Regions from separate parts of the Brenneria izadpanahii genome, predicted to be linked through region 2. Evidence: predicted binding sites of a transcription regulator. Region 2 holds the regulator's gene; each other region holds the start of a gene.
The links. The regulator LexA, encoded in region 2, represses DNA repair genes until DNA is damaged. The targets are predictions, from matches to a motif close to TNCTGTATGTACATACAGNA.
Positions count from the first base shown of each region.

Region 1 (4,627 bases), 1.8 Mb from region 2:
TCGCCCATAACGGGCAATTAAAAGGGTATCGTTCGTTAAAAACCGGCACGTTCCGGCCTGTCGGCCAGACGGACAGCGAATATGCGTTCTGTTGGCTGCTGTATCAACTGTCGCAACGCTATCCGCGCACGCCGGGAAACTGGCCCGCGGTGTTTCGCTATATTGCCGGGCAGGCGGATTTGCTGCGGAAAAAGGGCGTGTTTAACATGCTGCTGTCCGACGGGCAATTTGTGATGGGGTACTGCTCCACCAATCTTTATTGGATCACCCGGCGCGCGCCGTTTGGTAAGGCGACGTTGCTGGATCAGGATGTGGAAATTGATTTTCAACAACAGACCACGCCGAACGACGTCGTCACGGTGTTGGCGACGCAGCCGCTGACGGGAAATGAAACCTGGCATAAGATCATGCCAGGCGAATTCGTCTTATTTTGTTTCGGTGAACGCGTAATTTGATACCGGCTTGCTGGTCATCAACGGCGGATTGACGACGTACTGCCCGTTGAACACCGTGATGGCCGGTGGCTGATAATGTTGATTGAAATAGGCATAGCCCGGCTGCAACTGACGCCAGAACGAGTAGTAGGTGGAATTACGGTGGCGTTGCATATTGCGCTCCGTCATGCGGAACGGGTAAATGGCGAGCTCTATTTTCGCCTGCCCGTTAAGCAGCGCCTGTTCGGCGTAACGATAGATCTCGTCAATGTAATTATTGGTCATGGCGTAGCAGCCCACCGAAACGCATTCACCGTGGATCATCAGATAACGGCCGGAATACCCTTGTGATTTATCATATTCGTTGGGAAATCCAATATTAATCGCACGATAATAACGGCTGTCCGGTTTGAGCTGGCGGAGATCGATCTGATAGAAACCCTCAGGGCTTTTCAAATCCCCCTCGATACGTTTCGGCCCAAGACCGCCCGAATATTTACAAATTGGATAATTTTCCAATAAGCGATATTCATTTCCTATTTTTGCGTAGAGTTCTAATACTCTCTCTTCCTTAAATATCTGAATATAGATCGGAGAGCCCAATAATTGCCGCTTTAAATTTTTTGCTATCGGCGCGGGTTCACTGGCTTCACTGGCGGAGCAGGTAACAGCAAGGGATGGCAAAAAAAACAGCATCGCAAATGACAGCGCGATTTTTTGCATTGTTGATCCTGGTAAATAAAAGCTGTGCTACAAAACAACGGGGATAACTATTGTCTGTCTTCCCGTATTCCTTTTGCCATTAGGCGAATATAAAACGGTTTCACATTATCACTGCCTTAATTTTAATCAAGAGTGAAAACCGATAAAAAAGCTAATTTCATGATGAAAGCGTTGCGCGGAGGTTTATCCGCCAGGCTGACTATAAAAAATAGTGTTTAAGGGACAACAGTTTTACGAAAATGACGTTTGCTGCTGCCCATTATTTATTCAGATGGGAAAGCGTAACATGTAATCAGTGATTACAATTTTGTCGCTTCGAACATCATAATATCCGTCACAAAAGAGCCGTCATCCTGTACTTCAAAATGCTGGGCGACTTCCGCGGACAGCGTTTTTTGCAGTTCGCGGATTGCGGCGGCGAAGTGTTCGGGCGTTCGCATGCGCGCGATCCAACTGCCGAACTCCAGCGTCAGACGATCGCTGGCGACGTTACGCACGATAAAGCCGGCATCGGTAAACATCGTCAGCCATTCTCCGGGCGAGTAATCGCGCACGTGGGAAGTATCACGCAGTTTTTCCACGGTCTGTAAATAGATATCCAGCACCGGATGGCCCGGCGATACCACATCCATCATGATGACCAGACCGCCCGGCTTCAGAACCCTGCGGATTTCACGCAGCGCCTGTCCGACATCATGCCAGTGGTGGGCGGAGTAGCGGCTGATAACGATATCGGCACTGGCGTCGGCAAACGGCAGCGACTCGGCGACGCCTTGCTGGGTGCGGATGTTGGTCAAGTTTCTTTGTTCGGCGGCCTGAGCGACGACCTCCAGCATTTGCGCGGAAAGATCATAGGCCACAACGTTCGCCGTCACCTGCGCCGCCGCGAAACTGGCGTGCCCGGCGCCGCATCCCACATCGATAACGCAGGCATGGGGAAAAGGGCTCAGCAAAGCGGACAGACGTTCCAAATCTTTGCCTTGCGCATGCACCGAACTGGTCAGATAGTTTTTTGCCTGTGAACCGAACTGGCGCTCGACGCTATTACTATGACTCTGTTTACTTTCCATCGTGATTCCCATCTCTGATAAAACGGCGGTTTGGCATAGAGACTGACAGATTAACACGGAAATAACATAGGCAAGCTTCCCAACTTGTGCGCAAGAATTTATATATGTATATTTATACAGTACCGTTGTGGGAGGGGGAGCATGCGCAAAATTATTCATGTCGATATGGACTGCTTTTACGCAGCGATTGAGATGCGTGATAATCCGCGTCTGCGCGATATCCCTCTGGCGATCGGCGGCAGCGCCGACCGGCGCGGCGTGATCTGTACCGCCAATTACCCTGCCCGGCGGTACGGCATTCATAGCGCGATGGCGACGGCGACCGCCTTGCGCTTGTGCCCGCAACTGACGTTGCTCTCCGGGCGAATGGAGGTCTATAAAGCCGCTTCTCGCCAGATACGCGACATCTTTGCGCGTTATACCTCGCTGATTGAGCCGCTCTCCCTTGATGAAGCCTATCTGGATGTCACCGATAGCCCCCACTGCAACGGTTCTGCGACGCTGATGGCGGAAGAGATCCGGCAGGCGATTTTCGACGAGCTTAATCTGACCGCCTCGGCGGGAGTGGCGCCCATCAAATTTCTGGCCAAAGTCGCCTCCGAACAGAATAAACCCAATGGCCAGTACGTTATCACGCCGGATAAGGTGGATGCGTTTTTACGGCAGTTGCCGTTAGCGAAGATCCCCGGCGTTGGCAAAGTGACGGCCAAGCGGCTGGAAGAGAAGGGCATGCTGACCTGCGCCGATGTGCGCAATCACGATCTGGCCGAATTATTAAAACGTTTCGGTAAATTCGGGCGGGTTTTGTGGGAGCGCTGCCACGGAATTGATGAACGCGCCGTATCGCCGGACCGGTTACGCAAGTCGGTTGGCGTTGAGAAGACGCTGGCGCGGGATATTCATCACTGGCATGAGTGCGAAGGTTTGATCGAGCAGCTCTATCAGGAACTTGAGTTCCGTTTAAAACGGGTAAAGCCCGATCTGCATATCGCGCGCCAGGGAGTAAAACTGAAGTTCGATGACTTTCGCCAGACCACGCAGGAACACGTATGGCCGGTGTTGAACAAGCAGGATTTGCTTACGCTGGCGCAGCAAACCTGGGAAGAAAGGCGCGATAAGCGCGGCGTTCGGCTGGTGGGGCTACACGTTACGCTGCTCGATCCGCTGATTGAGCGTCAGCTGGTTTTTAATTGGGAGTAAGCGGCTTCGAAAAGCCGCTTGATATAGTTAGGCGCGTTCGGGGATCGCCTTCAGCAATGCGGTCAGCAACTGCCAGTATTGGCCGACGCTGGCGATATGCACCTGTTCGTCCGGCGAGTGCGGCCCGGTGATGGTCGGCCCGATGGAGACCATATCCATATCAGGGTACGGCTTTTTGAACAATCCGCATTCCAGTCCGGCGTGGATAACCATGATGTTCGGCGTTTTATTGAACAATTTCTGGTAGGTTTCCCGCACTAACTGCATCACCTGGGATGTCGCGTCGGGTTGCCAGCCAGGGTAACCGCCTTTGGGCGTGGTCTGCGCGCCGGCCAGTTGACCCAGGGCCGTCAGCGTGCCGACGACGGCATCTTTGCCGCTGTCGATCAGCGAGCGAATCAGGCAGTTAATTTCGGCTTGTTTTTCATCCATGGTAACCACGCCGATGTTGAGCGAGGTTTCAACTACGCCTTTCGCCACGTCGCTCATGCGGATTACGCCGTTCGGCATGGCGTTCAGCAAGGCCAGTAACCGGGCGCTGATGTTTTTGGTCAGCGCTTGGGCGCCGCTGTCCGATGTTTCTACCTGCAGGGACAGGTTTTTCTCCACCGCCGCCAGTTCATTTTTCAATACCGACAGGTATTCCTGACTTTGCGTCTTAAACGCCGCTACATTCGCCGCCGGCAATGCCAGCGTGGCGAACGCTTCGCGCGGGATAGCGTTACGCAGCGTACCGCCGTTCAGAGCCAGAATGCGGATATCCAGTTTATCCTCCTGCTCAAACAGGAAGCGCGCCAGCAATTTGTTGGCGTTACCTAAGCCAAGGTGAATATCGCAGCCGGAGTGGCCGCCTTTCAGCCCTTTGAGCGTCAGTTTCAGCGTCTGATAACCGGCTGGCAGCGCTTCTCGCTCTAATGACAGGCGGGTGATGAAGTCGATGCCGCCCGCGCAACCCATATAAACTTCGCCTTCTTCTTCCGAATCGGTATTGATCAGAATTTCGCCCTGCAACCAGTTGGGCTGCAAACCGAACGCGCCGTCCATGCCCGATTCCTCGGTCATGGTCAGCAAAACTTCCAGCGGACCGTGTTCTACGCTGTTATCAGACAGCACGGCCAACGCGGAAGCCATACCGATGCCGTTATCCGCGCCCAGCGTGGTGCCGCGCGCTTTTACCCACTCGCCGTCAACGTAGGGTTG
Region 1 covers NZ_CP050854.1:1,133,052-1,137,678, forward strand. Annotated here, with positions in the region: gene HC231_RS04985 (class II glutamine amidotransferase) at 1-455, shown strand, start outside; gene dpaA (peptidoglycan meso-diaminopimelic acid protein amidase) at 426-1,157, opposite strand; gene HC231_RS04995 (class I SAM-dependent methyltransferase) at 1,457-2,227, opposite strand; gene dinB (DNA polymerase IV) at 2,369-3,427, shown strand; gene pepD (beta-Ala-His dipeptidase) at 3,455-4,627, opposite strand, start outside.
Region 1: the regulator LexA is predicted to act here: its motif matches at 2,330-2,349, upstream of dinB (DNA polymerase IV).

Region 2 (4,627 bases):
AACCGCCTATTGGCCTCTCCCGAAGGGGAGGACGGCAGTTTGCAACTCCGTCAGCAGGTGTGGATTCACCACCTTGAGCTGCAGGACAATGAGCGGAAAAACATTAAGCTGAACGGCAATCGAGCCTATCTTCAGTCAATCCACGGCTCGGCCACTATCAGCAGTCAGCAACACGGCGGCGATACGCTGTATTGCGGCGACGGCGCGTTCATTCAGCAGGAAGACGAATTAACCATCCAGGCTGAAACGCCGCTACGCGCTTTGCTAATTGATTTGGTCGCTTAACTTTTCCCCGCGTACATCCGCCTGCCGACGCTCGGCGTCACTGATTCTACGTTTTCCCTCAGCCGTGGTAAGATGTCTGTCTCTTTCTTTTGCGTCGAGGTTAAATGACAATGGATTCAACCAATCAGGACAAACTACTTGCCCAGGCTGAACAGATTTGTCAGCACCGTGGCGTACGCCTGACAACGCAACGGCAGGAAGTTCTGCGGCTGATGGCTCAACAGACCGGCGCCATCAGCGCATACGACCTGCTCGATCTATTACGGGTATCTGAACCTCAGGCGAAACCGCCGACGGTGTACCGCGCGTTGGATTTCCTGCTGGAGCAGGGATTTATCCATCGGGTGGAATCAACCAACAGCTATGTGCTTTGCCACCACATCGAGGATCACAGCCATACTTCGGCGCTGTTTATCTGCGATCGTTGCGGCCAGGTCACCGAACGTCAAACAGAAGGTGTGGAAGAGACGCTGCGTCAGTTAGCCCAACAGGCGGGATTCACCCTGCGTCACAGCATTATTGAGGCTCACGGATTTTGCGAGGACTGCCAGGAAGTGGCATCCTGCAAACAACCCGACCACTGCGATCACGACCATACCATTCCCATTAAAAAACGCTGACGCAATTTAAGATAAGGATGGGATGGGAACATCCGTTGTTCCCGGTTATACCGCTGAAACCGGAGTTTTGCAGTCAGAAAGAAAATAAACCGCTCGTCTCTTTCCAAACCTGCATGACTGTCATCGCCACAAGAATACGGCAAATGGTTAACACCTCGACACAGGAACCCATTATCCGAACTTGCGCGTGTCAGCGTTACCGATTAGCAGCCGTCGTTATCTTGCTTGCCCATACCTTACTTCTACTTCTTCTTTTTTAGCCGGTTATTTTGACGATCACCGCATATCAAGGGGTTCATCGCCGTCCGGCCGCTCATCATCCCACGAAAGCGCCATTCGCCCGCCCGTTCGGGCGTTCCCTCTGTTTTTAGTTTCTACTCTGACTCGCGCTTTATTCATAGCAAATATCGCCATATAAAGTGAATTATCGCACTATCGGCAAAAACCGCTAATAAAATAAAAAAATATCAACGTGAAAAACAAACTTACCTTAATATTCACGGCGGAAAATAGTTTCACTTTAATATTTAAATATACATTCAAGCGCCATCATTAATAATTCAATTGAGAAATATAATATTTAGAATTTAATGGAAAAAGCAGGAATGGCGCCACAAATCGGATAGAGGGAAATGCAACAAAATGCATCAATGATATCCGACACGAATGAAAGAGATAATCAATATCGCCCCAAATATGAGGCGAATATTAAACCCGAATAACCGCTTAGCCAGATGGACGCCAGGCTTTCAACGCGCCGACATCAACTCCAGTCGCCGTTGCGAATAACGCCGACGGCCAGTCCCTCAATAGAGAAACTCTGTTGACGCAGATCGACGACAATAGGCGCGAACTCTTCATTTTCAGCCAGAAGATGAACGGTGTTACCCTGTTTTTTCAATCGCTTGACTGTTACTTCATCTTCGATGCGGGCCACTACGACCTGCCCGTTATGCACATCCTGCGTTTTATGCACAGCCAGTAAATCGCCATCCATAATACCAATGTCTTTCATCGACATCCCGCTAACGCGCAACAGGAAATCGGCGCTGGGTTTGAACATTGACGGATCGACCTGATAATGACATTCAATATGCTGCTGAGCTAAAAGCGGTTCGCCTGCCGCTACGCGGCCAATCAACGGAATGCCAGCCTCTTCTTCCATCAACAGACGAATACCGCGCGATGCGCCGGAAACAATTTCAATCACGCCTTTACGCGCCAACGCCTTCAAATGCTCTTCCGCGGCATTCGGTGAACGGAACCCCAGCTGTTGGGCAATTTCCGCCCGCGTTGGCGGCATACCGGTTTGCGCTAGATGATCGCGGATCAGGTCGTAAACCTGCTGCTGCCTGGCTGTTAATGCTTTCATTCCGCCCCCTGGTTGTTTATACAGTTTTGCTGTGAGTATATACAGCTAATTGCCAATTGGGAACCAGGATGTGAGTAAACCGCGGTTTTTATTAATTTCTGGAAGCCTTCACGCAAAATACTGCCAGAGAATGCTGCCCCAGACGACGGCCGCCAGCAAAATAGCGACGAACACCGCCGCCGAACCAATGTCCTTTGCGCGGCCGGATAATTCATGATGTTCAAGACCGACACGATCGACTATCGCTTCAATCGCGCTGTTTACCAGTTCAAATAGCATGATCAACACGATTGCCCCGATAAGCAGCAATTTTTCCACTAAGGTTACAGGTAACAGATAGGCGATGATCGCCCCAATAACGGTCAGCAGAATTTCCTGGCGGAATGCCGCTTCATGTCGCCATGCCTGCTTCAACCCCTGAAGGGAATACCCAGTTGCTTTGATTATCCGGGCTATCCCCGTTGCTTTCTTCATCTATCCTCCATTATTTATCAGCGCTCGCTCACGTTTTAACGCATTTCCGTTGTCTTATCACAACAGATCTCCAGCGCAGTTTCTGGTATCCTTGCGACGCATTGCTAACAAGAGGCTTCAAGTTGTTATGTCAGGTTGGCGTAAAATTTATTATAAACTACTGAATTTTCCACTCAAACTGTTAGTGAAAAGTAAGGTCATCCCCATAGACCCCGTAGCTGAGTTGGGGTTGGATCCCTCACGTCCGATCCTCTATGTGCTGCCTTACAATTCTCAGGCGGATTTACTGACGCTAAGGGCGAAATGCCAGGCGTTAGGTCTTCCCGATCCTCTCCAGCCGATCGATATCGGCGGAGCGCAACTACCCAGTCACGTTTTCATTAACGACGGTCCGCGGGTTTTTCGCTATTACGTACCCAAACAGGAATCGGTAAAGCTGTTTCACGACTATCTGGATCTGCACCAAAGCAATCCCGAGCTGGACGTGCAGATGGTGCCGGTATCCGTCATGTTTGGCCGCGCTCCTGGCCGCGAGGGACAAAATCAGGCAACGCCGCATCTGCGCCTGCTCAACGGCATTGAGAAATTTTTTGCCGTACTGTGGTTGGGTCGAGACAGTTTCGTCCGTTTTTCCAGCCCGGTGTCATTACGCTATATGGCGACCGAACACGGTACCGACAAAACCATCGCGCACAAACTCGCCCGCGTCGCCCGCATGCACTTTGCTCGCCAGCGCCTGGCGGCGGTCGGCCCGCGTCTTCCGGTACGCCAGGAGTTGTTTAATAAACTGCTTAACTCCAAAGCGATCAAAAAAGCCGTTGATGACGAAGCGCGCAGCAAAAAGCTCTCCCATGAAAGAGCGCAGCAAAATGCCATTGCTTTGATGGAAGAAATTGCCGCCGATTTCTCTTATGAAGCCATTCGCTTATCGGATCGCGTATTAGGCTGGACTTGGAACCGTCTCTATCAGGGGATCAACGTTCACAACGCCGAGCGCGTGCGGCAACTGGCGCAGGACGGGCATGAGATAGTCTACGTGCCCTGCCACCGCAGCCACATGGATTACCTGCTGTTGTCCTACGTACTCTATCACCAGGGATTGGTTCCTCCGCACATTGCGGCCGGGATCAACCTGAATTTCTGGCCGGCCGGCCCGATCTTCCGCCGGCTGGGGGCATTCTTCATCCGCCGTACGTTTAAGGGCAACAAGCTGTATTCCACCATTTTCCGCGAATATTTGGGCGAACTGTTTACCCGCGGCTACTCCGTCGAATACTTTATGGAAGGCGGACGTTCGCGCACCGGACGTTTGCTGGAACCGAAAACCGGCACCCTGGCCATGACGATTCAGGCCATGTTGCGCGGCGGTACGCGCCCCATAACCCTGGTGCCGATCTACGTGGGTTATGAGCACGTAATGGAAGTTGGAACCTATGCGAAAGAGCTTCGCGGCGCGACGAAAGAGAAAGAAGGCTTTATGCAGATGGTGCGCGGCTTGCGCAAGCTGCGTAATCTTGGACAAGGTTATGTGAATTTCGGCGATCCGTTGCCGTTAACCGCCTATCTGAATCAGCATGTGCCGCAATGGCGCGATGCCATTGATCCGATTGAAGCGCAGCGGCCAAGCTGGCTAACGCCAACAGTTCAGAATGTCGCGATGGATATCATGACGCGCATCAACAACGCCGCCGCGGCGAATGCCATGAACCTCTGCTCCACCGCATTACTGGCTTCGCGTCAGCGCGCGCTAACCAGAGAGCAGATGCATGAACAGTTGGATTGCTACCTGCAACTCCTACGCAATGTTCCTTATCATAAAGACATCACGGCGCCTGAAAAAACGCCCGCCGAGTTGCTGGAACATGCGTTGAGCATG
Region 2 covers NZ_CP050854.1:4,644,752-4,649,378, forward strand. Annotated here, with positions in the region: gene HC231_RS20755 (pirin family protein) at 1-285, shown strand, start outside; gene zur (zinc uptake transcriptional repressor Zur) at 396-905, shown strand; gene lexA (transcriptional repressor LexA) at 1,669-2,277, opposite strand; gene HC231_RS20770 (diacylglycerol kinase) at 2,386-2,751, opposite strand; gene plsB (glycerol-3-phosphate 1-O-acyltransferase PlsB) at 2,879-4,627, shown strand, end outside.

Region 3 (4,627 bases), 2.4 Mb from region 2:
GCATCGCGGGATAGAGCCCGGCGCAGCCGTTTTGGCCGATGGTGGTGCCAAACGAGGCGGCAAAGCTGGCGATGGATTCCGGCACGCCGATGCGGCGGGTTTGCGCTTCAATGCTGAGAGGAATGGTCGCCGCGCTGGAGCGGCTGGTAAAGGCAAACGTCAGCACCGGCCATATCTTGCGGAAGAACCGGGCAGGGTTGATGCCGGTCAACGACAGGATCAGCGCGTGAACGCCGAACATGATGGCCAGCCCCAGATAAGACGCCACCACAAAACTGCCCAGCTTAAGGATATCCTGCAGATTGGAACTGGCGACCATTTTGGTCATTAGCGCCAATACGCCGTACGGCGTCAGCCTCATTACCAGACGAACCAGCTTCATGACCCAGGATTGCAATGTATCAATGGCCGTCAGAACGCGCTCGCCTTTTGCCGCGTCGTCTTTGGTCAATTGCAGCGCTGCGATACCGAGGAATACGGCGAAGATAACCACGCTGATGATTGACGTGGGATTGGCGCCGGTCAATTCGGCAAAAGGATTTTTAGGAATGAAGGAAAGAATTATCTGAGGAATGCTCAGATCGGAAACTTTCCCCACGTAGTTATTTTCGATAGCCGTTAAGCGCGCGGTTTCCTGCGCGCCCTGAACCAGCCCGCTGGCGGTCAATCCGAACAGATTCGTAACGAAAACCCCGACCAGCGCGGCGATAAGCGTGGTGAACAGCAGGGTGCCGAGCGTCAGTATGCTGATCTTCCCTAATGAAGAGGCATTATGCAGCTTGGCCACCGAGTTCAGTATGGAAACGAATACCAGCGGCATAACGATCATTTGCAGCAGTTGAACATAGCCGTTGCCGACGATGTTAAACCAGGCGATGGATTGATTAATTACGGGATTACCGCTGCCGTAAATCAGATGTAACGCCAGACCGAACAGCACCCCGACAACCAAACCCAATAACACTTTTTTTGCCAGACTCCACGATTTGTTCTGGCTGGCGTATCCCAGTAAGAACAATAGGGCGGCAAACGCCAGAATATTTACTAGCAGCGGAAAGTTCATCTCCACTTCTCCCTATTAATTAGATGAATAATTTTTTCAGCATGATGAAAAACGCGCTCAAGGATATCAGTTCTTCCATAAGTTTGTTATATGACTGTGAGCTATAAATTATAGCTAACGGTGCGAGCGATCTCCGCTTTTCGGGGATGATATCCGGTTGCGCCTTGTTCGCGAGGCTGTTCCGTAGCAAGCGGTTGAGGCGGTCGGCGGGCTATTTTAACAGTTGGATCACATGTGCCTGCGCTGATTGGATAAGCCTGAAGGATTGTTCGTAAGTGCAGCAGTTCAGGCTTTTCTGCGGCTGGTACAGCGAAAAACCAATAAAAGCGATGCAAAGGAAACGCTCTAGCTGATTACCTTTTTGCCCGTTTAGTATCGGCAGGCGAAAGCGCCAGCGGCAGGGCCAGAGCAGGGGCACCCCGGATGACGTCAGTATATCGGCCGCAATATGGCTTAGGTAACCGACGATCATCGCGTGATAGGCGTCGGTCGGCAGCAGCCAATCAGACGGCAGGCGGGTTTGAATGAAAAACACGCCGGCGATAATGGCGAGTAAACTATGGGTAAAGCCGCGATGGCCGAATGCGCGCGCGATAGGCGCCGATATCCACTTCAACCGTTGTCCAAGCAGGGATTTAGGGTGATCGATATCCGGCAGGAGGGACGTCAGCAGCGCGCCCGGAATGATATGCCACCAGTCTCCCGCTGCCAGTTCCGGCGATAACTCCACTTTTTTAGCCAGGATTGCACAGGCAACAGAGAATAGGACATGTCCTTCCGCAGTCATTAAACGTCTCGAACAAAACTGTTATTTTATACAGTATAAAAGATTGTGATGATCTGCGGAAGTAGTTACAGCGTAACTATTTATTGCTAATACGGTATTTTGTTCCATCCTGCTGCGCCGCGGCCGTTTATTCTCCCGTGGCGGCGCCAGCTATTTAATAACCGGGACGGCGGCTGAAATGGCGTCGGCGCCGCGAACGCCATGATTGCCTTCCCGAAACGATGAATTTCTGGCGCTATATGGCGGCAAGCATCGCCAGGCCGTTATCGGCGGTGAGTGAGGAGGGCATCAATGGTATGAAACGCCGGAACATATAGTTGGGAGGCTTTATGGCTGGTGTGAGCGCGTTATTAATAAAAAAAGAGGGCAGTCATTGTCTCGGAGAAAAAGATGACTGCCCTGAAATCAGGAAAATAGATCAATAGCCAACATTCATATATAAAAAGGGTAATTCAGACACAATAATGACAAACGCAATTCTAATAATGCGGCGTTATTAGAAGTTGTACTGCACGCCTACGCGGTAACGAGTCTGGCGGTGATCGGACTTGCCATCCTGAGCCACATTCCCGACAGCGACAAATGGCTTCCAGTTTTTATCCAGCTTATAGGCCAGCTTTACATCATGGTCGATATTATAGGTTTCATTATCGTATTGGTAAGCGCCGGCCTTGTTCGCCTTTTTATAGTCCATTTCATAATCAATCTGGAAATCTTTCAGGAATTTATAGGTGAGCGTGCCGGTAAGATTATAGCCGTTTTCCTGGGTGCTATTTGAACTGCCGATATTTGAACTTTTTCTCAGGTAGTAAGGCCGGTAACGCAGCGAGTAGGACAGATCGTCAGTGATATTGACTTTACCGCGCAAATAAGGACGGTAATTATTGGACGAAGAACTGGAATCTAACGAGAATCCCGGTTCAAGAGAAAAGGTTTTATTAAAATTATAAACGTAGCTGGCAACGACTTCAGTACCATTACTAACGGTTTCATGATAAGGCTTATTTGGCGTGGTCTCTTGCGACGGTTCGCCATTTTTCCATTTTGCTTCAACGGATAGGCCGAAACCATTGGCAAAACGATGGGAGATCAGCAGACGATCGCGATGATCATTCTTTGGCGTATCTTTCATTTCATGGCGGTAATCGATAGTAACGGCCATTGCATTAATACTGATAAGAGATGTAACTGCCAGAGCTAATGATTTTAATTTCATTGTTATATTACCTGTGTGATTAAAAGACGCTTAATAAAATGACTTCCTAATTCGAGCTCTATTTTATTTACCCGTATTATTCGTTCTGTGATCGAGATCGTTCGAGTAAAGAAAAAATAAAACGATGTTTCAAAATGTGACGATGATCTTAATGATGATATATTTTGTTTCAATTTAAATGAAAAACAACTGGCGTGCATTGCTATATTATTGGCATGTGAAAAATTTGTTTTGTTATTAATTCTTGTTTTTGTTTTTTATGTAACTCATTGATTTTTATTTATTATAAAAATAAATATATGATTTATTTTTTTAAATCTTACAGATTACCAATTATAAAATATACTTTCCGTGATCTGCGTTTTCATTGTTGATGATATTTGAAATAATGTTTTGTTTTTATTTTTTGTTATTTGTGGTTGGCAGTGTTTTGAATTAATTGAAATATCATAAGATGGATGGCGATCGTGATGAGTGATTGTGTTTCTTGCCGTGTTTAAGACTATCTTTGATGGGGGGATGAGGTTTATCTTGATTTGTGATTTCTATTGAGTTAAGCGTTTGGGCTGTTTTGAGCCGGCTGAAATATCTACTGGAATGAGTGTATTAAGCGCTGACTCCGATGCCGGGGGGAAATGCTTTTTAAGATGATTAATGCAAGATTTATTATCAAAAAACATTGAACGGTCGTGACAATAAAAATCCCTGCCGTATAAGCGGCAGGGATGGATACGCTAGAAGGATAATTTCTGCTATCGCATAGCGCGTTTTAAAATACGTTCAGACTGGCGCTGGAAGTATTTCGCTGTTTCCTCAACAGATTTCTGACCGTAATCGATATACTGAATGGCATCGCCGAACAGGGACACGATTTGCGGATCGTCAAAATAGGGCGAAACGCTGGTTTCGTGAGGCAGCGCCAGCGCCAGATTCAATCCGGTAACCGCGGGAGAATCATCTTTAATGACGCCGTCGGCGGTTAACTGCGCCACCGCGGCCTTGCTTAGCGGTACGCCACGCTCTAATCCCAGCGCCTGGACGCCTTCTTTGCTGTTTAGCAGGAAGTTAATCAGCATCGCGGACTCTTTGGGATGCTTAGTCGATTTACCAATAGACAGCATCTGGGCCGGTTTAAAGAACAGGCCGGCATCTTTGGCGCCCGGCAGCATCGGGTAGCTGCCCAGTTCCAGCTTCCCCGGCGGTTGCAGGTTGTCGGAGTACTTGGTAATCGTCGAGTTCCACATATAGGTGCCGCCCCAGTCGCCCAGGATCCACGGTTTCATCTCATACATGTTGCTCTTGCCGAAAGAGGCATAGTGTTTCGCTGACGGCATCACATGGCTATCAACCAGCTTTTTGTACATATCGAAAAATTCAACCCACTGGGCATCGGTGTATGAAAATTTCTTATTTTTCTCGTCTACGGCCGGAATATTGTATTTTTGCACCATATAGGAGTTAAGCAGAGCCAGAGAATCTTGATGCTCCAACACGATTGGATAGACTTGATCTCCCAGTTTCTCTTTGAACACGTTGCCGGCATTGAGCAGCTCATCCCAGG
Region 3 covers NZ_CP050854.1:2,272,006-2,276,632, forward strand. Annotated here, with positions in the region: gene HC231_RS10225 (L-cystine transporter) at 1-1,063, opposite strand, end outside; gene HC231_RS10230 (metal-dependent hydrolase) at 1,275-1,850, opposite strand; gene HC231_RS10235 (oligogalacturonate-specific porin KdgM family protein) at 2,347-3,066, opposite strand; gene HC231_RS10240 (ABC transporter substrate-binding protein) at 3,819-4,627, opposite strand, start outside.
Region 3: the regulator LexA is predicted to act here: its motif matches at 1,867-1,886, upstream of HC231_RS10230 (metal-dependent hydrolase).